DNA from 3 places in the Streptomyces sp. NBC_01077 genome. Region 1 is predicted to be linked to each of the others. Evidence: riboswitches for the same ligand, from Rfam matches in the RefSeq annotation. Region 1 holds a riboswitch; each other region holds the start of a gene.

Region 1 (7,750 bases):
GCGTCAACGTCGGCTGGGCCGAGGGCCTGCACGCCCGCCCCGCGTCCATCTTCGTCCGTGCCGCCACGGCTTCCGGCGTTCCGGTGACGATCGCCAAGTCCGACGGCTCCCCCGTGAACGCCGCCTCCATGCTCGCGGTGCTCGGCCTGGGCGCGCAGGGCGGCGAGGAGATCGTCCTCGCTTCGGAGGCCGACGGCGCCGAGGCCGCTCTGGACCGTCTGGCGAAGCTGGTCGCCGAGGGTCTCGACGAGCTCCCCGAGACCGTCTGATCCGGGTCACCCCACCCCGTACGACGAAAGGCCGTGCCTGCCGGAATTCCGGCGATCACGGCCTTTCGCTTTCCACCGCCCCGATTTTCGAGCAGCACAAAACATGGGCGTCGAATTCCTATTCCATGTATACGATGCGCGCGTTAATTCCGGGCACTCGCCGTGTTGACTGCATGTTGCGAAACCCTCACACGGCCGCGCTCCGGCCTTTTGAGTCGGTGCAGCGACTGCGAGCGCTCCGCGTGCAGCGCGGTCAGCGCCCGCGCCCGCTCGGCATCACCGCGCGCCACGGCGTCCACGATCGCGCCGTGCTCGGCCCAGGCCTCCGCCGGCCGTTCGGGCTGATCGACCGCGTACATCCAGGCGATCTTGTGCCGCAGCTGGGTCAGGAGCGCCGTCAGGGCCGGGCTGCCGGAGGCCTGTGCGAGCGTCTCGTGGAACCAGCCGCCGAGTGAGCGCAGATCCTCGCCCTGGCCACGCCTGGCCCGCTCCTGGCCCAGCCTGACGAGGCCGCGCAGCACCTTGAGATGGGCCTCCGTGCGCCGCTGGGCCGCGCGGGCGGCCCCCAGCGGTTCGAGCAGCGCCCGCATGTCGAGCAGATCCGCCGCCTCCTGCTCGGTGGGCTCGGCGACATGCGCGCCGGCGTGGCGGCGGGTGACGACGAAGCCCTCGGACTCCAGGGTGCGCAGGGCCTCGCGGACCGGGACGCGGGAGACCCCGTACCGCCGGGCGAGCTGTTCCTCCGTCAGCCGGCTGCCCCGCTCGAAGACGCCGGAGACGATGTCGTCCCGGATCGCCGTGCATACCGAGTGCGCGGGAATGCGCATGTCCGACCTCCGCCTTGGTCTGCGCGAGTCAATTCGAGCGGCGCCTGTTCTGCGCCCGATCTGCGACTCTATTGCAGCGCGCCGGAATTTCCGATGCCCCAGCGGAATGTGAATGTCCTGCGGCCGACGAAAAGCCCCGGCTCAGTACGAGCCGGGGCTTTTGCGATGCGGGTGCGGCGGGATCGCCGACGGTGCGCGAGTGCGTTCCGGGTCAGACGTTGACGCCGCGGGCGCGCAGGTACGAGACCGGGTTGATGTCGGAGCCGTACTCGGAGGTCGTACGCGCCTCGAAGTGGAGGTGCGGGCCGGTCGAGTTGCCGGTCGAGCCCGAGATGCCTATCCGCTCGCCCGGCTCGACGCCCTGGCCGACGTAGACGCCGATGGAGGAGAGGTGACCGTACTGGGTGTACGTGCCGTCGTTCATCCGGATGACGATGTTGTTGCCGTACGCGCCGCCCCAGCCGGCCTCGACGACGGTGCCGGAGCCGACGGAGACGACGCTGCTGCCGTAGGCGGCGTGGAAGTCGATGCCGGAGTGGCTGCCGGAGGACCAGAGCGAGCCGCCGGTCTTGTAGCCGGTGGACACGTACGTGCCCTCGACGGGCAGCTGGAAGGAGTTCAGGCGGCGGCGCTCGGCCTCACGGGCGGCGCGCTGCTCGGCCTCGCGGATCTCCTTGGCGCGGGCCTCGGCCTTGCGCTTCGCCTCGGCCTTGGCCTTCGCCTTGGCGGCGACCTCGAAGGCCTCCTGCTCCTGGGCGGCGGCCTGGGCGTCGATCCGGTCGGCGAGGGAGTCCTCGGTGATCACCTGGGTGAGGCCGGTGTCCTCGACGGAGCGGGGCTCCGCGTCGGCGGCGAGCGCCGGGGAGGCGAGGGTTCCGATGACGCCGGTGGTGGCGAGCGTCGCTACGCCGGCGATGCCCACGCTGCGGCGCGCCATCCGGCTCGGACCACGATGCTTCCCGGTGGCACGGGTGAACGCCATGTAGGGGCTGATCCTTTCCTTCCTTCTCGCCTACCGGGTTAGCTGACGGGTTCGGAGCAGGAAGGTCTCCTACGAGCCCCTCCGTACGAGACGAAGGCGCCCGATTCACCCCAGGGACTACGTGTGGGTCCCCGGCTCCCCAGGCTCGCGCCTGACGGGGACTCGGCGATGACTGTCCGATGCCGCGGCTGCGGCACGTGCAACTGACGAACAGCCGCACCGACGCTATGCGGATCGTCTTTCAATCACCAACCGGACACGCCTTTTGTAAGACATGCCACAGGGCATACGACCACCCTTGACCTCAATACGGACAAAGGGGAGGACCCCGACGAACGATGCCGTCGGGGCCCTCTTCTGCCGTGCCGGCGGCCTGAATCAGCCGGTCACGACGGTCACTTCACCGATGCCGAGCGCGCGCACCGGCTCCGCGATCTGCGCCGCGTCGCCCACGAGCACGGTGACGAGCCGGTCCACCGGGAAGGCGCTGACCACGGCCGCGGTCGCCTCGACCGTGCCGGTGTCGGCCAGCCGCGCGTACAACTGGGCCTGGTAGTCGTCCGGGAGGTGCTGCTCGACCTGGTCGGCGAGCGTCCCGGCGACGGAGGCCGCCGTCTCGTACTTGAGCGGCGCGACCCCCACCAGGTTCTGCACGGCCGTCTCGCGCTCGGCGTCCGTGAGGCCCTCCGCGGCCAGCGTCCGCAGCACCTTCCACAGGTCGTCAAGAGCCGGGCCGGTGTTGGGCGTGTCGATGGAACCGCTGATGGCGAGCATCGAGGCGCCGTTCCCCCGGCCGTCCGAGCGGAGCACCTGCCCGAAGGCCCGCACGCCGTACGTGTAGCCCTTCTCCTCGCGCAGGACCCGGTCGAGCCGCGAGGTGAGGGTGCCACCGAGGCAGTACGTGCCCAGGACCTGGGCCGGCCAGACGCTGTCGTGCCGGTCGGAGCCGACCCGGCCGATCAGCAACTGGGTCTGGACGGCGCCGGGACGGTCCACGATGACGACCCGTCCGGTGTCGTCGGCGGTGATCGGCGGCATCGGGAGCGGCTCGGCCGGCTCGCCGGTCCAGGCGCCCAGGGTCTCGGCGAGGACCTTGTCCAGGTCGACGCCGGTGAGGTCTCCGACGACCACGGCGGTGGCCGTGGCGGGCCGGACGTACGCCTCGTAGAAGGCGCGGACCGCGGCGGCGTCGATCGCCCCGACGGTCTCCTCGGTGCCCTGGCGCGGCCGGGACATCCGGGCCTCGGCCGGGAAGAGCTCCTTGGAGAGCTGCTTGGCGGCGCGGCGGGCCGGGTTGGCCGTCTCGTGCGGGATCTCGTCGAGACGGTTGCGCACCAGCCGCTCGACCTCGGTCTCGAGGAACGCCGGGGCGATCAGGGCCTCGGAGACGAGACCGAGCGCCTTGGGCAGCCGGGAGACGGGAACCTCCAGGGAGACCCGTACGCCCGGGTGGTCGGCGTGCGCGTCGAGCGTGGCGCCGCAGCGCTCCAGCTCGGCCGCGAACTCCTCGGCGGTGTGCTGGTCCGTGCCCTCGGAGAGCGCGCGGGCCATGATGGTGGCGACACCGTCGAGACCCGCGGGCTCGGCGTCCAGCGGGGCCGGCAGGAAGATCTCCACGGCCACGACCTGCTGGCCGGGGCGGTGACTGGTCAGCAGCGTCAGGCCGTTGTCCCGGATGCTTCGGTCCGGAGCCGGGAAGGCCCAGGGCCTGGCGACACCGGGCGTCGGCTGCGGGTGGAAGTCCATGCTCGTCAAAGACGCGGCAGCGTCGGTCACTGGTCCGCTCCCTCTTCGTCGTCGCTGTCGCTCTGTTCGGTCGCCAGGGGCTCGTAGACCAGCACCGCGCGGTTGTCGGGGCGCAGCGTGGCCGCGGCGACCTCCCGCACCTCGTCGGCGGTGATCGCCAGGACCCGGTCGACGGCCGTCAGCGCGAGCTGCGGGTCGCCGAACAGCACGGCGAACCGGCACAGTTCGTCGGCGCGGCCCGCGACGGTGCCGAGCCGGTCGAGCCACTCGCGCTCCAACTGGGCCTGCGCGCGCTCCATCTCCTCGGGCGTGGGGCCCTCGGCGGCGAACCGGGCGAGCTCCTCGTCGACGGCCGCCTCGATCTGCGGGACCTCGACGCCACCGGAGGTCTTGACGTCCAGCCAGCCGAGCGAGGGCGCGCCGGCGAGCCGCAGCAGGCCGAAGCCGGCGGCGACGGCCGTACGGTCCCGGCGCACCAGGCGGTTGTGCAGCCGGGAGGACTCGCCACCGCCGAGGACGGTCAGGGCCAGGTCGGCGGCGTCGCACGCGCGCGTGCCGTCGTGCGGCAGCCGGTAGGCGGCCATCAGCGCGCGGGCCGGGACCTCCTCCTCGACGACCTCACGCAGCTGCTCGCCGATGACCTCGGGCAGATCGCCGGGGCGCGGTGCGGGCTTGCCGTCGTGGCCGGGGATCGAACCGAAGTACTTCTCGACCCAGGCGAGGGTCTGCTCCGGGTCGATGTCGCCGACGACCGAAAGCACCGCGTTGTTCGGGGCGTAGTACGTGCGGAAGAAGTTCCGCGCGTCCTCCAGGGTGGCCGCGTCCAGGTCGGCCATGGAGCCGATCGGCGTGTGGTGGTACGGGTGGCCCTCCGGGTAGGCGAGGGCGGTCAGCTTCTCGAAGGCCGTGCCGTACGGCACGTTGTCGTAGCGCTGGCGGCGCTCGTTCTTGACGACGTCCCGCTGGTTCTCCATGGACTCGTCGTCCAGGGCGGCGAGCAGCGAGCCCATGCGGTCGGCCTCCAGCCAGAGCGCGAGCTCCAGCTGGTGCGTGGGCATGGTCTCGAAGTAGTTGGTGCGCTCGAAGCTCGTCGTGCCGTTGAGCGAACCGCCGGCCCCCTGCACGAGCTCGAAGTGCCCGTTCCCGTGGACCTGCTTCGAGCCCTGGAACATCAGGTGCTCGAAGAGGTGGGCGAGGCCCGTGCGGCCCGGGACCTCGTGACGCGAGCCGACGTCGTACCAGAGGCAGACCGCGGCGACCGGGGTCAGGTGATCCTCCGAGAGCACCACACGCAGGCCGTTCGCCAACCGGTGCTCGGTCGCTGTCAGGCCGCCGGAGCCGGCCTCGGCCGTGGCCGTGTGACCCATGGGCATGTACGTCCCTTCGATCGCGATATGAAAAAGTCCTGCCACTGTATGCAAGCGCGCCGACACCTGGCGAAGTTCCCGCCCCTCGGAGATGTCCCTCTTCCGGGTCGCGGTCGGCGTTGTCGGTGGCACGGTCCACAATGGTCCGCGTCAGATCAACCTTGTTGGTGAAGGAGCCGCAGCCGCGATGGCCCGCCGCAGCACGAAGACACCGCCGCCGGACGACACGTTCGAGGAGCGAATCCTCGACATCGACGTCGTCGACGAGATGCAGGGCTCCTTCCTCGAGTACGCGTACTCGGTGATCTACTCGCGTGCCCTTCCGGACGCCCGCGACGGCATGAAGCCCGTCCAGCGCCGCATCGTCTACCAGATGGGCGAGATGGGGCTGCGCCCCGACCGCGGCTTCGTCAAGTGCGCCCGTGTCGTGGGCGAGGTGATGGGCAAGCTCCACCCGCACGGCGACGCGTCGATCTACGACGCGATGGTCCGCATGGCGCAGCCGTTCTCCATGCGCCTGCCCCTGGTCGACGGCCACGGCAACTTCGGTTCCCTGGGCAACGACGACCCGCCGGCCGCCATGCGGTACACCGAGTCGAGGATGGCCCCGGCCGCCCTGCTCATGACCGAGTCCATCGACGAGGACACGGTCGACTTCTCGCCGAACTACGACGGCCAGGAGCAGGAGCCGGTGGCGCTGCCCGCCGCCTACCCGAACCTGCTGGTCAACGGCGCGTCGGGCATCGCGGTCGGCATGGCGACCAACATGCCCCCGCACAACCTCGGCGAGGTCATCGCGGCCGCCCGCCACCTGATCCGCCACCCGGCCGCCGACCTCGAGACGCTGATGCGTTTCGTGCCCGGCCCCGACCTGCCGACCGGCGGCCGGATCGTCGGCCTCTCCGGCATCAAGGACGCGTACGAGTCGGGCCGCGGCTCCTTCAAGATCCGCGCCACGACGAGCGTCGAGACGGTGACGGCGCGCCGCAAGGGCATCGTCGTGACGGAGCTGCCGTTCACGGTCGGCCCCGAGAAGGTCATCTCCAAGATCAAGGACCTGGTCGGTTCCAAGAAGCTCCAGGGCATCGCGGACGTCAAGGACCTCACCGACCGCAACCACGGGCTGCGCCTGGTCATCGAGATCAAGAACGGCTTCGTGCCGGAGGCGGTCCTGGAGCAGCTCTACAAGCTGACGCCGATGGAGGAGTCCTTCGGCATCAACAACGTGGCGCTGGTCGACGGCCAGCCGCTGACGCTCGGCCTCAAGGAGCTCCTGGAGGTCTACCTCGACCACCGTTTCGAGGTCGTCCGGCGCCGCTCCGAGTTCCGCCGCACCAAGAAGCGCGACCGGCTCCACCTGGTGGAGGGCCTGCTCGTCGCCCTGCTCGACATCGACGAGGTCATCCGGCTGATCCGGGAGAGCGAGAACTCGGCGCAGGCCAAGGAGCGGCTGATCGAGCGCTTCTCGCTGAGCGAGATCCAGACGCAGTACATCCTGGACACCCCGCTGCGCCGCCTCACCAAGTTCGACCGGATCGAGCTGGAGACCGAGCAGGACCGGCTCAACGGCGAGATCGACGAGCTGACCGGGATCCTGGACTCCGACGCGGAGCTGCGCAAGCTGGTCTCGGCGGAACTGGCCGGAGTCGCCAAGAAGTTCGCCACGGACCGGCGTACGGTCCTGCTGGAGTCGGCGGGCTCGCCCGTCGCGGCCGTCTCCCTGGAGGTCGCGGACGACCCGTGCCGCGTGCTGCTCTCCTCCACCGGGCTGCTCGCCCGTACGGCGACGGCGGAGCTGCCCCCGCTCGACCCGGAGGCGACCCGCGTCAAGCACGACGTGATCCTGTCGGCGGTGGCCGCCACCCAGCGCGGTGACATCGGCGCGGTGACCTCGGACGGCCGGCTGCTTCGGATCGCGGTGATCGACCTGCCGCAGCTCCCGGACACCGCGAGCGCCCCGAACCTGGCGGGCGGCGCGCCGCTGTCCGAGTTCCTGTCCCTGGAGGCGGACGAGACCGTCGTCTGCCTCACCACGCTCGACGAGGCCTCGCCCGGGCTCGCGCTCGGCACGCTCCAGGGCGTGGTGAAGCGCGTGGTCCCGGACTATCCGGCGAACAAGGACGAGCTGGAGGTCATCACCCTCAAGGACGGCGACCGGATCGTCGGCGCGACCGAGCTGCGGACGGGCGAGGAGGACCTGGTCTTCATCACCTCCGACGCCCAGCTCCTGCGCTACCCGGCCTCGCAGGTACGGCCCCAGGGCCGCCCGGCCGGCGGCATGGCGGGCGTCAAGCTGGCGGACGGCGCCGAGGTGATCTCGTTCACGGCGGTCGACCCGGCGGCGGACGCCGTCGTCTTCACCGTCGCGGGCTCCACGGGCACGCTCGACTCCTCGGCGGCCACGTCGGCGAAGCTGACGCCCTTCGACCAGTACCCGCGCAAGGGCCGCGCGACCGGCGGCGTCCGCTGCCAGCGCTTCCTGAAGGGCGAGGACGTCCTGATCCTGGCCTGGGCGGGCACCACCCCGGCCCGCGCCGCCCAGAAGACCGGCACCCCGGT
Region 2 (7,750 bases), 1.9 Mb from region 1:
GAGCACGGCCCGGCCCCGCTCGGTTTCCAGGTGCCCGCCGGCTCCGGCCGCGCGGGCGCTGTCCACGGTGGTGCCCGGGCGGTACTTGCCGGTGAGGAAGCCGGAGGCGAGGCCGTAGTACGGGACGGCGGAGAGCCCGGCCCGCTCGACGGTCTCCAGGAGCGGGCCCTCGTAGGTGTCGCGGGAGACCAGGTTGTAGTGCGGCTGGAGGGCCACGTAACGGGCGAGGCCCTCGGTCTCGGCGAAGTCGAGGGAGGCGCGCAGCCGCTCCGGGGAGATGTTGGAGGCGGCGACGGCCCGCACCGTGCCGTCCTTCACGAGCTGGTCGAGGGCGGTGACGATCTCCTCGACGGGGACCGACTCGTCGTCGAAGTGCGTGTAGTAGAGGTCGATGTAGTCGGTGCCGAGGCGGCGCAGCGACTCTTCCGCGGCCGCCTTGATGGTGGTGGCGGACAGCCCCTTGAAGTGGGGGTGGGCGCCGACCTTGGTGGCGACGACGACATCAGAGCGGTTGCCGCGAGAGGCGAGCCAGCGGCCGATGACGGTCTCGGACTCGCCGCCCTCGTTGCCCTCGGCCCAGGCGGAGTAGACGTCGGCGGAGTCGACGAAGTTGCCGCCGGCGGCGGTGTAGGCGTCGAGGACGGCGAAGGACTGGGCCTCATCGGCGGTCCAGCCGAAGACGTTGCCGCCCAGGGCGAGCGGGAAGACGTGCAGATCGGAGGAGCCCAGCGGGCGGAGGGAGGTCATGATCGACACAACCCTCCGGGCCGCCTGGCCTATTCCGTACCGCGTGACGGGCGTGCCCGGTGTGACGGGCACCCGGGCGTTGCAGGCGTGCCCGGCGAGACAGGCACCCCGGCGTTGCAGGCGTTCCCGGTGTGACGGGCGTGCCCGGTGTTACAGGCTCAGGCCCTTGGAGCGGAGCCACTCCGCCGGGTCGAGGCCGGAGCCGCCGGGCGTGTGCACCTCCATGTGGAGGTGGGCACCGGTGACGTTGCCGGTGGCGCCGACGCGGCCGATCGTCTCGCCGGTGCCCACGGTCTGGCCCGCGGCGACCGTCATGGACGACATGTGGGCGTACCAGACCTCGGTGCCGTCCTCCAGCTCCAGGACGACCCGGTAGCCGTACGAGCCGGACCAGCCCGCCGACTTGACGGTGCCGCCGTGGACCGCCTTGAGCGGGGTGCCGGTGGGAGCGGCGAAGTCGAGGCCGGTGTGGTAGCCGGAGGACCACATCGAGCCGGACTGCATGTAGGTGGCGCTGAGGCTGTACGAGGAGAGCGGCAGCGAGTAGCTCGCGGCGAGCTTGGCGAGGCGCTCGGCCTCTGCCGCCGCCTCGGCCTTCGCCTTGGCCTCGGCCTCCGCCTTCGCCTTGGCTTCCGCCTCGGCCTTGGCCTTCGCCTCGGCGGCCGCCTTCTCCGCCGCGTCGGCCTTGGCCGCGGCCTCCGCGGCCGCCTTCTCGGCGGCCGCCTTCTCCGCCGCGGCCTTGTCGGCGGCGTCGGCGGAGGCCTGCTGCTGCTCGGCCTGCTGGAGGATGCGGGCGCGCAGCGCCTCGCCCGCGTCGCCGGCGCCGGTCGCGACCATGGTGGCCCGGCCGTCCTGGCCGTTCAGGACCGCCTGCTCGACCTGGGTGTTCGTGCCCTGCTCGTCGTCGAGCACGGCGTACGTCTCGACGGTGAGCGGGTTCGGGTTGGCGCGGGCCGCGCTGACCGTCTCCTGGTGCTCCTCGGGGAGGAGGTCGCCGACGCCGGGGAGGTCGTGGGCGTCCGGCAGGTTGAGGTCCGGGAGGTCGGGGAGCGATATCGCGACCGGGGGCCTCTCCTGCGCGGTGGCGAGGCCGCCCGCGCCGACGGCGGCGATCACACCGACGCCGAGGACGGTGGAGGAACGGGCGAAGTTGGAGCGCTGCTTGACGACACGGTGCCGGCCGCCGGAGCGGCTCTCGGCGCGGAGGGAGCCCTCGGTGGGGTTCCACTCGGTGTCCGGGGCGGCGGGACCCGCACCACCACCGAAGGCATCGAAGGGGGCTTCGGGTGCGGGAGTGTTGGACGCCACGAAGGCGCGCTCCTTTCCTTCCTTCTCGCCTACCGGGTTAGCTGACGGGTTCGGAGCAGGAAGGTCTCCTACGGGCTCGTCGCACAGGTGCGAAGGGCCCGATTCACCCCAAGTAGTGGTTCCCCGGTTCCTTTTCAGGATTCGGCGCGTGCGCACGGTGCCGCCTCTTGCGACGGCTGGGACGACCGCGCTGCGTTATCGAACGTTAATAGACAGGGGGTCCCGATTCCAAGCTGTTCCTCTTGATCATTCATTGAATTGATAGGGAATGGTCCGAGTTGACCCCCCTTCAACAAGGGGCGGCGAAACCCCGGCGATCTGACGTTATGTCAATTGTTATCGCAGTGACACCTCGCGACTACGGCCGGTGACCGGGCTCCGGCGGCACCACCGGCATCGTCCGGCGCCGCTCCGGCTGCCCCGTCGCGGGACGGCTCAGTGCGAGCAGTGCCATGTCGTCCGTCGACCCGCCCCCCGTGTGCAGCCGTACGTCGTCCACGAGCGCGTCGAGGAGTTCCTCGGGGCCCGGGAAGATCCGCCCCGCGAGCCGCTCCCCCGGGTCGTAGAAGACGCCCTCCGCGTTCCGCGCCTCCGAGAGGCCGTCGGTGTAGAACAGCAGCGTCGCGCCCGGCGGGTACGGCCGCGCCTCGGCCCGGTCCGGCCACGCCGCCAGATCGCCCATGCCGAGCGGCAGCGCCGGCTCGCCCGGCTCCAGCATGTCCAGGCGCCCGTCCCCGAACAGCATCAGCGGGGGCGGGTGCCCGCGGTTGACGACCCGTACGAAACCGTCGAAGGTGCCGCCGCCGTCACCGCGCGGGATCTCGGCGAGGACGGCCGTGGTGAACCCCTCGAAGGCGTCGAGCCCGGTCCGGCGGGTGCCCTCCCGGGCGAGGGCCCGTTCGAGGCGCTGCGCCACGCCCTCCAGACTCCGCTCCTGCTCGGCCGCCTCCCGGAACGCCCCGATGACGACGGCCACGGCCTCGACCGCGTCCATCCCCTTGCCCCGGACGTCGCCGACCACGAGGCGCACCCCGTAGGGGGTGTCCTGGACGGCGAACAGGTCGCCGCCGATGAACGCGTCCGCCTGCGCCGCCTCGTACCGTGCCGCGCACTGCAGCCCGCCGATCCGCTCGGCGGGCGTCGGCAGCACCGCCTTCTGCGCGGTCTCCGCGATGACCCGCGCGGAGGCGAGCCGCTCGCCGCTGCGGAGGACGACCCGGTTGATGAGCACGGCGAGCACGGCGACCGTGAGCACGGTCAGGAACTCGGTGAGCGACGGGATCTCGGTCGCAGTGCCGTTGTAGATGTGCAGCCCGACGGAGGCGAGGACGGCCGCGATCCCGGTGAGCAGCGTCGTGAGGGTGGAGAAGAACGGTGCCGCGATCAGCGGGGCGGCGGAGAACATCGGCGCCGCGCTGTACTTGGGCGGCGTCAGGACGTCGAAGACGACACCACCCACGATGATCAGCGGCGGCAGCGCCCGGATGAACCTCCGGGCGCCCCCGTACGGGCGACGGCGGTCGCCGCCCCGCCGCCCGCCGACCGCTCCTAGGGGGTGCCCCACCTGTGCTCTCCTGCCCGGTCCGTTCCGGCCGCGGACCGTACCGCGCCCTCCCAGGGTGGCCGCCGCCGTACCGGGCGGCGACTCCCACGGGGCCGACTGGCGTACGGACGCGGGCGGGGCGGGCACGCACGGGGCGGGGCCAGGCCAGGCGCGCGCCGGACCCGGCCACGCGCGCGTGGAGGGGCCGTGGCCGGCTCAGTCCGTGCCCGCCCCCTCCGCCAGCCGCCCGCCCCTCGCCAGGAGAGCCATGGCCGCCGCACACACGAGCCCCACCGCGCACAGCGCCAGCCACGGCGCCGCCGACCACCCGGTCACGTCGAGCAGCGCGCCCGTCCCGAGATTCCCGAGGGTGATCCCGATCCCGCACACGGTGTTGTAGAGCCCGTAGTGGGTGGCCACCCAGCGCCCCCGGGACAGGGCGACGACGGTGTCCATCTCGTACGGGTAGAGCACCGCGTTCGCGACGGCCAGGACCGCCGCGCACAGCAGCAGCCCCACCAGGCCCCGGCCCAGGGCGGCCGGGAGCAGGAAGGCCCCGCCCATCAGGGCGAGCCCCAGGACCAGACACCGCTCCCGGCTCAGCCGCCGCCTGCACCAGGCGGTGATCCGCAGCTGCGCGGCGAGCGCGACCAGCGCGGAGACGACGAAGAGCGCCGTCGTGGGCCCCGTACCGCCGGCGGCGAGCGGCAGCGCCAGATAGACCTGGAAGGACAGCACGTACGAGCCGGTCATCGCGAGCGAGAAGAGCCAGAAGGTGCGGTGGGAGAGCACCGTACGGAACTGCCCCCGCTCCGCCCCGTCCCGCGCCCGCGTCCCACCCCGTACGGGCATGTACCTGAGCTGTACGAGGGTCAGCCCGGCGAACAGCACCGCCGCCACCACACACGTCAGCCGGAACGACACCCCCGTCAGGGCCACCCCGACGAGCGGCCCGAGCAGGATGCCCGCCTGGTAATAGACGTTGAACAGGGCGAAGGCCTCGACCCGGCGCTCCTCCCCCGCCTCCGCCGCGAGACAGGCCCGGACGGCGGGGTTGAAGAGCGCCCCCGCGAGCCCGGTCGCGAGCGAGGCGGCGATCAGCATCGGCAGCGACTGCGCGAACGCCAGCGCCCCGAAGCCGACCGTCCGCAGCGCGCAGCCCGCCACGATGAGCGGCTTGAAGCCGAGCCGGTCGGCGAGCGCCCCGCCGACGAGGAACATGCCCTGCTGGGAGAGGTTCCGGGCGCCGAGCACCAGCCCGACGGCCCAGGCCGCCATCCCGAGCCCGTCCGCGAGGTGCGCGGCAAGGTACGGCATGAGCATGTAGAAGCCGAGGTTGATGGTGAGCTGGTTGAGGAAGAGGAGCCGGACGGCCGGTTCGAAGGTGCGGCTCTGCTTCCAGACCCCGCCCCGGGGAGCCGCCGCGGTGGTGGCGCTCAACGGACCCGCCCCGCCCGCTCCATGACCTTGCGGGTCCAGCCGTCGACGGGCGCGCCGTCCTCGTACCCGGCCGGATCCTCCCGTACGGGTCCGTCGAGGAGACCGTGGGCCGCGCAGAACTCGTCGTTGAAGACGGTGTCGAAGTACCGCTGCGGCCCGTCGGGGAAGACGGCCGCGATGCGGGTCCCGCGCGGCCGGGTGCGGGCCAGCCACCCGGCGACCAGCGCGACCGCGCCCACGCTCCAGCCGCCCGTGGCGAACTGACGCGAGGCCAGGCGGCGGGCCGCCCGTACCGCCTCCGCGGGACCCACCCAGTGGATCTCGTCGAAGGCGTCGTGGTCCACGTTGCCCGGGTGGATGGAGGAGCCGAGGCCGCGCATCAGCCGCTCCCCGGCGGGCAGGCCGAAGACGGTGGAGCCGACGGAGTCCACGCCGACGAGTTCGAGCGCGGGGCTGCTGGTGGCGCGCAGGGCCCGGGAGATCCCGGCCGAGTGGCCGCCGGTGCCGACCGCGCAGACGAGGACGTCGATCCGGTCGAGCTGCCCGGACAGTTCGGCGGCGAGCCCCGCGTACGCGTCGGGGTTGTCGGGGTTCCCGTACTGGTTGGGCCACCAGGCCCCGTCGAGGCTCACGAGCAGCTCGGCGACCCGGTCCATCCGGGCCTGCTGCCAGCCGCCCTGCGGGCTCGGCTCCCGTACGACATGGACCCGGGCGCCGTGGGCGACGAGCATCCTTTCGACGATCGGCTCCAGACCGGGGTCGGTGACGACGTGCACGGGATGCCCGTGGAGAACTCCGGCGAGGGCGAGACCCAGGCCGAGGGTCCCGGAGGTCGACTCGACGATCGGGGCGCCGGGCCGCAGTTCACCGCGCCGGCGGGCCTGTTCGACCATGTAGAGGGCGGCGCGGTCCTTGATACCGCCGAAGTTGAAGCCTTCGAGCTTGGCCCAGTAGCCGTCGTCCGTGCGGAGGACGGGTGTGTTGCCGACGGTCTGCTCGGCGACGGGCAGCAGGCTGCCGGACAGCAGGTTGTTCATGGGTGGGACACGTCCTTGGGGTGGTACGCGGAAGGGGACCTGGTCACGCGAGGGCGAGACCCGGTTCAGTTCCGGTCCACTCCGAGGGCGATGAGCAGCCGGCCCGGCTCGGGGCCGGGTCCCGCCCTGCCCCGGACACAGCGCGCGCGGGGATCGGTGCGGAGGTCCGCCGCGTACGGCAGGAGTACGGCTCCGCCGGCGTCCGGCGCGGCGAGGGGCGCGGCGGCGGCCTGCGCGGGGAGGTGGATGTCGAAGGACCACGCCTCCCCGGACCGCTCGCAGCCGTGCGGCAGCGCGGGGGCGGAGACGACGGTCGCGGAGCCCGGCGGCGGCAGCACGTGCCCGTGCGAGCCGTGGCAGACGCTGACGAGGAGGGCGAGGAGCGCGAGCAGGACGAGGACGGCGGGCGCCCGCCGTCGTACGTCGCTCACACGCTCGTCACTCATGGTGCGCGTGACATTACGGTGGGGCAGTGCGCGCCTGCAAAGAGGCGGGCACGGTTTTGGCCACCGTTTACTTCCGACTACTCCTGCCTTCCTGCCCTCCCGGTGTGGCTGGGCCCTTCACTCGGCGCGTGAGCGCTTGCGTGGGCGGGGCCGAGCAATCGGGTTGGCGGGCAGGTGCGACTTTTCGAGAGGGACGACTTCTGGTCGAGCAGCCTGGCGCCTCGATTCCCGACCGTCAGCGGTGGAGCGAACGAGTCGTCGAGGGGCTGCCGGGGGCGCCGTGATGCGGCATCGGGTCGCCGTCACCCGTCCTGGCCGGGCCGGTCTTCCTGTCGCGCCAGAAGGGTGGTGGCCCAGCCGTGTTCCAGCAGGGCGAACAGGTCGCGCATGGTCCGGGCCGGGTCTTTGCTTGCGCGGGCGATGCCGGGGGCTTCCATGGCGAAGCGTGCCAGGCCGGTGATGGCGGGGACATCCGGGGCAAGCCCGGTGGCATCGGCGAGGGTGGCGGCCAGTGCCTCCTCGTGGCGCGACCACATGCGCCGGGCGTAATCCCGGAGCGCGGGGGTGGATTCGACGAGGACGAAAGTGGGGTCGTCGGTCCGCACAGCGGTTCGGGTGCACACGAGGTAGTCGCGCAGGGCGTGCAGCACGGACTGCCCGGGGGCTCGGTCGCGGACGGCCGCGACCAGGGCGCTCTCGATGTCCGCGTCCAGGTCGAAGACGAGGGCTTCCTTGCTGGAGAAGTGCTTGAAGAGCGTGCTCAGTGAGACGTCGGCCGCCTCTGCCACCTCGCGTACACCGACGTTGTCGAAGCCGCGCTCGGTGAACAGCCGCAGTGCGGCATCCGCCAGCGCCTGCCTGGTCTGGGCCTTCTTGCGCTCGCGGCGCCCTGTCGTCGTCTCGGCCATGCCCTCACCCTACCCGCTTGAGGGGATTCGATCACAAAGGCGTTCGGATAGAAAGTCGGAGCGGTTGTACTTTTACAGCGGCTGTGTTTTTGTTGGCGGCGAGCCTGACCGGCACTCGGATGCCGGAACCCGGGGCGCGTTCCCGCACCGGAACGAATGCCGCCATGCCCGAAATCGGCCCGTCGGAAGGCGCTGGAGGAGAACCTGCGCTGCACACCGGCCACCTCGCCCCATTCCAAGAAGGCCCGCAAGACACCTGCACTCTCTTGATCCGTAGAACGGAGCGTGACCCTCATGTCCACCATCCCTCGCATCGCGATC
Region 3 (7,750 bases), 800 kb from region 1:
GCTTCTGTGCCGGGCTCTCGCCCGGCATGCACCCGGGGGATCTGATCGTCGCCGACGAGACCCGCGGCCCCGACGGCAGGATCTCCTGCGCCGGGACCGAGCTCCTGGTGAAGGCCCTGGTCAGGGCCCTGCCCGGGCGGGCCGTCCACACCGGTCCGCTGACCGGATCCGACCACGTCGTGCGCGGTCCCGAGCGGGCCGCGCTGCGGGCCACCGGCGCCATCGCCGTCGACATGGAGTCCGCGGCGACCCTGCGGACGGCCCGGGCCGCCGGAGCGCTCGGGGACGGGCCCTACGCCCGCCCGGTTGCGGCCGTCCGGGTGGTCGTGGACGCTCCAGAACATGAACTGGTCCGGATCGGCACGGTACGCGGGGGAATATCGGCCTTCCGCGTTCTTCGTGCCGTCCTTCCCGCATTCTTCGAATGGCACCGTTCTTTGCTGCTCCCCAGGAGGTGAGCGAGTTATGGCCATGCCGCTCCGTCAGTCCATCCGGGTCGGGACCTACCTCTTCGAACAGAAGCTCCGCAAGCGTGAGAAGTTCCCGCTGATCGTCGAACTGGAGCCGCTGTTCGCCTGCAACCTCAAGTGCGAGGGCTGCGGAAAGATCCAGCACCCGGCAGGTGTCCTCAAGCAGCGCATGCCGGTCGCCCAGGCGGTCGGCGCCGTCCTCGAGTCCGGCGCCCCCATGGTGTCCATCGCGGGCGGCGAGCCCCTGATGCACCCTCAGATCGACGAGATCGTGCGCCAGCTGGTGGCCAAGAGGAAGTACGTGTTCCTCTGCACCAACGCGATGCTGCTGCGCAAGAAGCTGGAGAACTTCACGCCCTCGCCGTACTTCGCCTTCGCCGTGCACATCGACGGCCTGCGCGAGCGGCACGACGAATCCGTCGCCAAGGAAGGCGTGTTCGACGAGGCGGTGGCGGCCATCAAGGAGGCCAAGCGGCGCGGATTCCGCGTCACCACCAATTCGACGTTCTTCAACACCGACACCCCGCAGACCATCATCGAGGTCCTCAATTTCCTCAACGACGACCTCCAGGTCGACGAGATGATGATCTCGCCCGCGTACGCGTACGAGAAGGCCCCAGACCAGGAGCACTTCCTCGGCGTCGAGCAGACCCGCGAACTCTTCAAGAAGGCCTTCGCCGGCGGAAACCGGCGCCGCTGGCGGCTCAACCACTCGCCGCTCTTCCTGGACTTCCTGGAAGGAAAGGCGGACTTCCCGTGCACCGCCTGGGCCATTCCGAACTACTCGCTCTTCGGCTGGCAGCGACCCTGCTATCTCATGAGCGACGGATACGTCCCGACGTACCGCGAACTCATCGAGGACACCGACTGGGACAAGTACGGCCGCGGCAAGGACCCGCGCTGCGCCAACTGCATGGCGCACTGCGGCTACGAGCCCACCGCCGTCCTCGCCACCATGGGCTCCCTCAAGGAATCCCTGCGCGCGGTCAGGGAGACCGTCTCCGGGAACAACGCGTGAGGACGGGGCGGCGATGAGCGGCGAGGAGTTCGACCTGCGGGCGCTGCTCGCCGAGCGCGGCGGCGAGCGGTACGAGCTGCACGCCCGCTACCTCAACCACCAGCTGCCGCGCATGCTCCACACCATCGGCTTCGACAAGGTGTACGAGCGGGCCGAGGGCGCCCATTTCTGGGACGCCGACGGGGTCGACCACCTCGACATGCTCGCCGGCTTCGGCGTGATGGGCCTCGGACGGCACCACCCCGTCGTCCGCCAGGCCCTCCACGACGTCCTGGACGCCCAGCTCGCCGACCTCACCCGCTTCGACTGCCAGCCACTGCCCGGACTCCTCGCGGAGCGGCTGCTCGCCCACAGCCCGCACCTCGACCGGGTCTTCTTCGGCAACAGCGGCACGGAGGCCGTGGAGACCGCCCTCAAGTTCGCCCGGTACGCCACCGGGCGGCCGAGGGTCCTCTACTGCACCCACGCCTTCCACGGGCTCACCACCGGCTCCCTCTCCGTGAACGGCGAGAACGGCTTCCGGGACGGCTTCGCCCCGCTGCTGCCCGACACGGCGATCGGGCTCGGCGACCTCGACGCCCTGGAGCGGGAGCTGCGCAAGGGCGACGTGGCCGCCTTCGTCGTCGAACCCATCCAGGGCAAGGGCGTCCACGCGGCACCGCCGGGCTTCCTGCGCGCCGCCCAGGAGCTGCTCCACCGGCACGGGGCCCTGCTCATCGCCGACGAGGTGCAGACCGGCCTCGGCAGGACCGGCGACTTCTACGCGTACCAGCACGAGGAGGGCGTCGAACCCGACCTGGTCTGTGTCGCCAAGGCGCTCTCCGGCGGCTACGTGCCGGTCGGCGCCACCCTCGGCAAGGACTGGATCTTCAAGAAGGTCTACTCGTCGATGGACCGGGTCCTGGTCCACTCGGCGAGTTTCGGGTCCAACGCGCAGGCCATGGCGGCCGGGCTCGCCGTCCTCTCCGTCATGGAGAACGAGGGGACGGTCGCGCACGCCCGCCGGATCGGCGACCTGCTCTCCGGGCGGCTGAAGGAGCTCGTGCCCCGGTACGAGCTGCTCCACGAGATCCGCGGGCGCGGACTGATGATCGGGATCGAGTTCGGAAGGCCGTCCTCCCTGGGGCTGCGCGGGCGCTGGACGATGCTCCAGGCGGCCCGCAAGGGACTCTTCGCCCAGATGGTCGTCGTCCCGCTGCTCCAGCGGCACCAGATCCTCACCCAGGTCTCCGGGGACCATCTGGAGGTGATCAAGCTGATCCCGCCGCTGGTCATCGACGAGGCGGACGTGGACCGGTTCGTGACCGCCTTCACGGCGGTCATGGACGAGGCCCACGGCGGTGGCGGGCTGATGTGGGACTTCGGGAAGACCCTGGTCAAACAGGCGGTGGCGCAACGCTGACCCGTACGACCCCGGGTTTTTGCCTCGGAGGCAAGAAACTTGCCTCAGAGGCACGATCCTGGCGGAATGGACGCATGGACCACGTCCCCGGGGGAACCTCCCCGGACCCCGCCACCCCGGGCGTCCCGCCCGACGCCGCCACGTCCGGCGTCCTGGCCGACCCTGCCACGTCCGGCGCCCTGCCCGACGTCGCCCCACAGCTGCGGGCCCTGCGCCGCCGTCGGGGACTCACCCTGGAAGCCGCCGCCCAGCGGGCCGGCCTCTCGCCCGCCCACCTCTCGCGTCTGGAGACGGGGAACCGGCAGCCCTCGCTTCCGATGCTGCTGGCCCTCGCCCGCATCTACGGTACGACGGTCTCCGAGCTCCTCGGCGAGACACTGCCCGAGCGCGACCCCGTCGTCCGGGCCGGCCGCTCCGAACCCGTCGAGGCCGACGGCTGGATCTACCGCCAGCTGGGCGGCGCCGGGCGCGCCCTGCAGTGCCTGCGGGTGCATGTGCCGTACGCCACCCGGGCCGACATCGTGCGCGTCCACCCGGGTGAGGAGTGGATCCACGTCCTGGAGGGCCGGGTGCGGCTCGCACTCGGCGAGGCCGTGCACATCCTCGATCCAGGGGACAGCGCGCACTTCGACTCGCTGACCCCGCACCGGATCGGGGCGGCGACCCCGGGCGGGGCCGAGCTGCTCTTCGTCCACACCCTGATGCAGAGTCCCGCGGCCGAGCTGTGCCTCGGCGACGGAACTCCGCATCGGCGCTGATCCCGCGTACTTCCTTCGACAGAAAAGGACCGAGATGTCCGAGAAGTCACGACCTGTCACCGGCGAAGAGCGAGGCGAGGGCAAGTTCCCCAAGGGTCTCGTCCTGCGCCTCTTCGCCTATCTGATCGCCGGGCACCTCTTCGCCGGCTTCCTCTACCTGCTCTTCATGCTGGGCGGGCAGAACCAGTAGGTCCTGGTCACGCCTCCGTGAGGAGGCGCTCCCGCAGGCGCGCGAGGGTCTCCGGGGAGAGCTTCAGGCCCTCCGCGAGGTAGGTGTCCACCGAGCCCCAGGTCGCCTCGATCGTCTCGAAGGCGCCCCGCAGATACTCCACCCGCGCGTCGAACAGCGGGCTCAGCAGCTCCATCACCTCGGGCGACATCGCGTCCGGGGCGGTGGAGCTGCGGCGCACCTTGTAGCGGCGGTGCGGGTCGTTCGACTTCACGTAGTCGGCCTCGATCGCCTCCCGCTCGACCCCGAGGGCCAGCAGGGTGATCGCGATGGAGAGCCCGGCGCGGTCCTTGCCGGCCGCGCAGTGCATCAGGGCGGGGAGGCTGTCCTCCGCCAGGGAGTGCAGGATCCGGCTGTGCTCCCCGGTCCGCTCGACCACCATTTTCCGGTACGAGTCGGACATTCGGGTCGCGGCCTTGCCGTCGCCGAGGATGTCCCGCAGCTGCTCGATGTCGCCGTCGCGGACGAGCTTCCAGAACTCCTTGCCGTCGGCCGGGTCGTTGAGCGGTATGTTCACGTTCCGTACACCCGCAAGGTCGACGTCCGGGCCCTCGACCTTGCGGTCGGCCAGGTTCCGGAAGTCGAAGACGGTGTGCAGCCCGAGCGAGTCGAGGAAGGCGACGTCCTCCTCGGTGGCGTGGGCGAGGTGGCCGCTGCGGAAGAGGCGGCCGGGGTGCACGGCACGCCCGTCCGTCGTCGGCAGGCCGCCCACGTCCCGGAAGTTGCGGACCTCGGCCAGCTCGGGTTCGTTCGCTTCGGTGGGCGGGACCTGCGGCAGCTGCTGCGTCACGGATGCTCCTGGGGGTCGACGTTCGGGTACCCGACGCGTGGTCGGTTCCAGGGGCAATCATCCAGGTGAGGCCGTGATGGCGCACCCCCCTGGACGGGAATGGGCGATCTGTCCGAATTTGAGGCGTTGTGTATAACGCGCCCTGTTTACAGGCGAGATGAGACCCGGCGCGTGAGCAGGGTCATAGAAGTGACGGATCGTGGCCGACGGGCCGGAGCAATTGCCGTACGGAAAAAGGAAATCGAAGGTCCGTCATCCACGGAGGGTGACCGGAATTCCGGGTGAAAGGCCGTACGGGGAAAGCCGGAAGAAATCATTGGCTTGTTCGCGCCGACCCGGCTCGTCTAGCGTCACCGTCAATCCGGTCGGACCGCCGAATCCTGCCACCGTCCGGAATTCCACTCATCCCATGCGTGGCAGGAGCGGGGGACCCAGGAAGTACGCCGGTCCCGCGACGCAGGACGGCTCGGGGTGAAGCCGCGTGAGAGCGCGGCCGGACATCTCCAGTCCGAACCCGACAGCTCACCTCGTAGGCGCCGGAGAGGAATTCGCCATGCCCGCGAAGGGTAAGCACCGCCGTCCCAAGAGCAACCCCCTGACCCGCGGAATCGTCGCCGCCGGTACGGGAGGCGCCGTTGTCGCCCTCCCGCTCCTCGGTGCCACCGGCGCCCACGCCGCCGAGCAGGCCGCCCCGGCCGCCGCTCCCGGCCAGGCCGTCACCGCCGCCGCCCAGGTGAAGGCCCCCGCCGTCGCCGAGGCCGCGCCCACCACCGCCAAGGCCGCGCCGAAGACGTACTCCGTCGTGCGGGGCGACTACCTGTCGAAGATCGCCGCCGAGCACCACCTCACCGGTGGCTGGCAGAAGCTGTACGCGGACAACCGCCAGGTCGTCGGCGAGAACCCCTCGCTCATCCTGCCCGGAATGAGGCTCACCCTCGGCGCCAAGAGCACCGCTCCGGCCGCCGCGCCCAAGGCCGCCGCTCCCAAGAGCTCCGCGAAGGCCTCTTCGAGCGACTCCGCGAAGAACGGCGACACCTCGCGCGCCTCCCGAAGCAGCGAGCGTTCCGCCGCCCCGGCCGCGAGCACGCAGTCGTCCGGCTCCTCTTCCTCGGCCGGCGCGACCTCCTCCTCCGGCTGGGTCGCCCCGGTCAGCGGCGGCATGTCCACCCCGTACCGCGCCGCCGGCTCCATGTGGTCCTCCGGCTACCACACCGGTGTCGACTTCATGGCCTCCACCGGCACCACGATCGTCGCGGTCGGCCCCGGCACCGTCTACTCCGCCGGCGACGGCGGCGCGTACGGCAACCAGGTCGTCATCCAGCACGCCGACGGCACCTTCTCGCAGTACGCCCACCTCTCCTCGATCTCCGTCTCCGCCGGCCAGACCGTGAGCGGCGGCGAGCAGATCGGCCTCTCCGGCGCGACCGGCAACGTCACCGGCCCGCACCTGCACTTCGAGATGCGTACCGGGCCGGAGTACGGCTCCGACATCGACCCGATCTCCGCCCTGCGTCAGCACGGTGTGAACATCTGACGCCCCGTCGTCACTCGGAGGCCCGGCACACGCGTGCCGGGCCTCCGGCGTGTTCCCCGTCTATTCCGGCTTGGCAAATTCTTTATCGGTGGCATATGTCACCCGGCGTCAACCCCTCCTTACGGTCGCGTAGGTCACATCCGAAAGGGAAGGATGTGCTCCCGTGGCAGACGATTCGAGATCAAGAGACAAGAACGCATTCGGGTCGTACGCGGCGATCGGTGACAGCTTCACCGAGGGCGTCGGAGACCCCGGGCCCGACGGGACGTACGTGGGCTGGGCGGACCGCTTCGCGGTGCTGCTCGCCGACCAGCTGCCGGAGCACGACGCCTTCCGCTACGCCAACCTGGCCGTACGCGGGCGCCTCCTCGACCAGATCGTGGCGGAACAGGTCCCCCGGGCGAAGGAACTCGCCCCCGACCTGGTGACCTTCTGCGCCGGCGGAAACGACATCATCCGCCCCGGCACGGACCCCGACGACGTCGCCGAGCGCTTCGAGCGCGCCGTCGCCGAACTGACCTCCGCCGTCGGCACCGTCATGGTGACCACCGGCTTCGACACGCGCGGCGTCACGCTCCTCAAGCACCTGCGCGGCAAGATCGCCACGTACAACGGGCACGTCCGGGCCATCGCGGACCGCTACGGCTGTCCGGTCCTCGACCTCTGGTCCCTGAAGTCCGTGCAGGACCGGCGCGCCTGGGACGACGACCGGCTGCACCTCTCGTCCGACGGCCACACCCGGGTCGCCCTGCGCGCCGCCCAGGTCCTCGGCATGCCGGTGCCGGCCGACCCGGACCAGGCGTGGCCGCCGGTACCCCCGCGCGGCACGCTCGAGGTGCGCCGCGACGACATCCACTGGGCCAGGGAGTACCTCGTGCCCTGGATCGGCCGCCGGCTGCGCGGCGAGAGCTCCGGCGACCACGTCGAGGCGAAGCGCCCCGACCTCATGCCCCTGTAGTTCCGGGGACCGCAGGCGGGTGCACGCCGGCGGGGATCCGCTCCAGGATCCCGCCGGCGAACACGTCGTACAGCGGCAGCGTCTCCAGATGGACGTAGCCGATGTGGCAGTCGCAGACGGCGAGGGGGCAGGCCCGGGGGCGCAGGGCGGCGCGGTACGAGCCGTCGTACAGATTCCCCAGCTCGGCCTTGACGAAATGGCAGCGCCGTACCGTCCCCTCGCCGTCCACCGAGATCACCGACTCCCCGGTCCGGCAGGGCAGCCCCGCCGAGCGGTGCGGATGACGGCTGTACGGGAAGAGCGGGTCGATCCGCGTCCACCCCGCGGCCTCCGCGTCGGTGTACGAGTGGCCCTCCGCCGCGTTCACCCAGAGGTAGACGTGCGGCGGCAGCGCGGCCCGCAGCCGACGGGCGTGCTCCGTGTGCTCGGGGAGCCCGACGACGCCGACACTGAAGCGGATGCCCCGCTCCGCCAGCTCCCCGCACTTGGCGAGGAAGCGCTCGTACGGTGTCTGCCCCGGGTGGTACGTGCACCAGAGCGCCACGCTCTCCGGGTCCGCGTCCGCCAGCCATTCGGTCCGGCAGCTCAGAT

Evidence for each region. A riboswitch is a leader RNA that binds a small molecule or an ion and turns the genes downstream of it on or off. The one in region 1 is predicted to bind cyclic di-AMP.
Region 2: another riboswitch for cyclic di-AMP. It lies ahead of OG462_RS23545 (M23 family metallopeptidase); the one in region 1 lies ahead of OG462_RS32110 (M23 family metallopeptidase).
Region 3: another riboswitch for cyclic di-AMP. It lies ahead of OG462_RS35555 (peptidoglycan DD-metalloendopeptidase family protein); the one in region 1 lies ahead of OG462_RS32110 (M23 family metallopeptidase).

The regions. Positions count from the first base shown of each region.
Region 1 covers NZ_CP108669.1:7,076,525-7,084,274, reverse strand. The annotation lists gene OG462_RS32120 (HPr family phosphocarrier protein) at 1-269, shown strand, start outside; gene OG462_RS32115 (GntR family transcriptional regulator) at 413-1,096, opposite strand; gene OG462_RS32110 (M23 family metallopeptidase) at 1,308-2,078, opposite strand; cyclic di-AMP (ydaO/yuaA leader) riboswitch at 2,091-2,256, opposite strand; gene OG462_RS32105 (M16 family metallopeptidase) at 2,457-3,824, opposite strand; gene OG462_RS32100 (M16 family metallopeptidase) at 3,851-5,197, opposite strand; gene OG462_RS32095 (DNA topoisomerase (ATP-hydrolyzing) subunit A) at 5,379-7,750, shown strand, end outside.
Region 2 covers NZ_CP108669.1:5,212,077-5,219,826, reverse strand. The annotation lists gene OG462_RS23550 (aldo/keto reductase) at 1-747, opposite strand, end outside; gene OG462_RS23545 (M23 family metallopeptidase) at 898-2,055, opposite strand; cyclic di-AMP (ydaO/yuaA leader) riboswitch at 2,067-2,212, opposite strand; gene OG462_RS23540 (PP2C family protein-serine/threonine phosphatase) at 2,414-3,619, opposite strand; gene OG462_RS23535 (MFS transporter) at 3,815-5,038, opposite strand; gene OG462_RS23530 (PLP-dependent cysteine synthase family protein) at 5,035-6,075, opposite strand; gene OG462_RS23525 (hypothetical protein) at 6,141-6,521, opposite strand; gene OG462_RS23520 (TetR/AcrR family transcriptional regulator) at 6,824-7,429, opposite strand; gene OG462_RS23515 (FAD-dependent oxidoreductase) at 7,724-7,750, shown strand, end outside.
Region 3 covers NZ_CP108669.1:7,875,410-7,883,159, forward strand. The annotation lists gene OG462_RS35525 (1-hydroxy-2-methyl-2-butenyl 4-diphosphate reductase) at 1-458, shown strand, start outside; gene hpnH (adenosyl-hopene transferase HpnH) at 466-1,488, shown strand; gene OG462_RS35535 (aspartate aminotransferase family protein) at 1,502-2,890, shown strand; gene OG462_RS35540 (helix-turn-helix domain-containing protein) at 2,965-3,648, shown strand; gene OG462_RS35545 (DUF6126 family protein) at 3,683-3,838, shown strand; gene OG462_RS35550 (tyrosine-protein phosphatase) at 3,846-4,667, opposite strand; cyclic di-AMP (ydaO/yuaA leader) riboswitch at 5,029-5,216, shown strand; gene OG462_RS35555 (peptidoglycan DD-metalloendopeptidase family protein) at 5,221-6,201, shown strand; gene OG462_RS35560 (SGNH/GDSL hydrolase family protein) at 6,365-7,159, shown strand; gene OG462_RS35565 (STM4011 family radical SAM protein) at 7,146-7,750, opposite strand, start outside.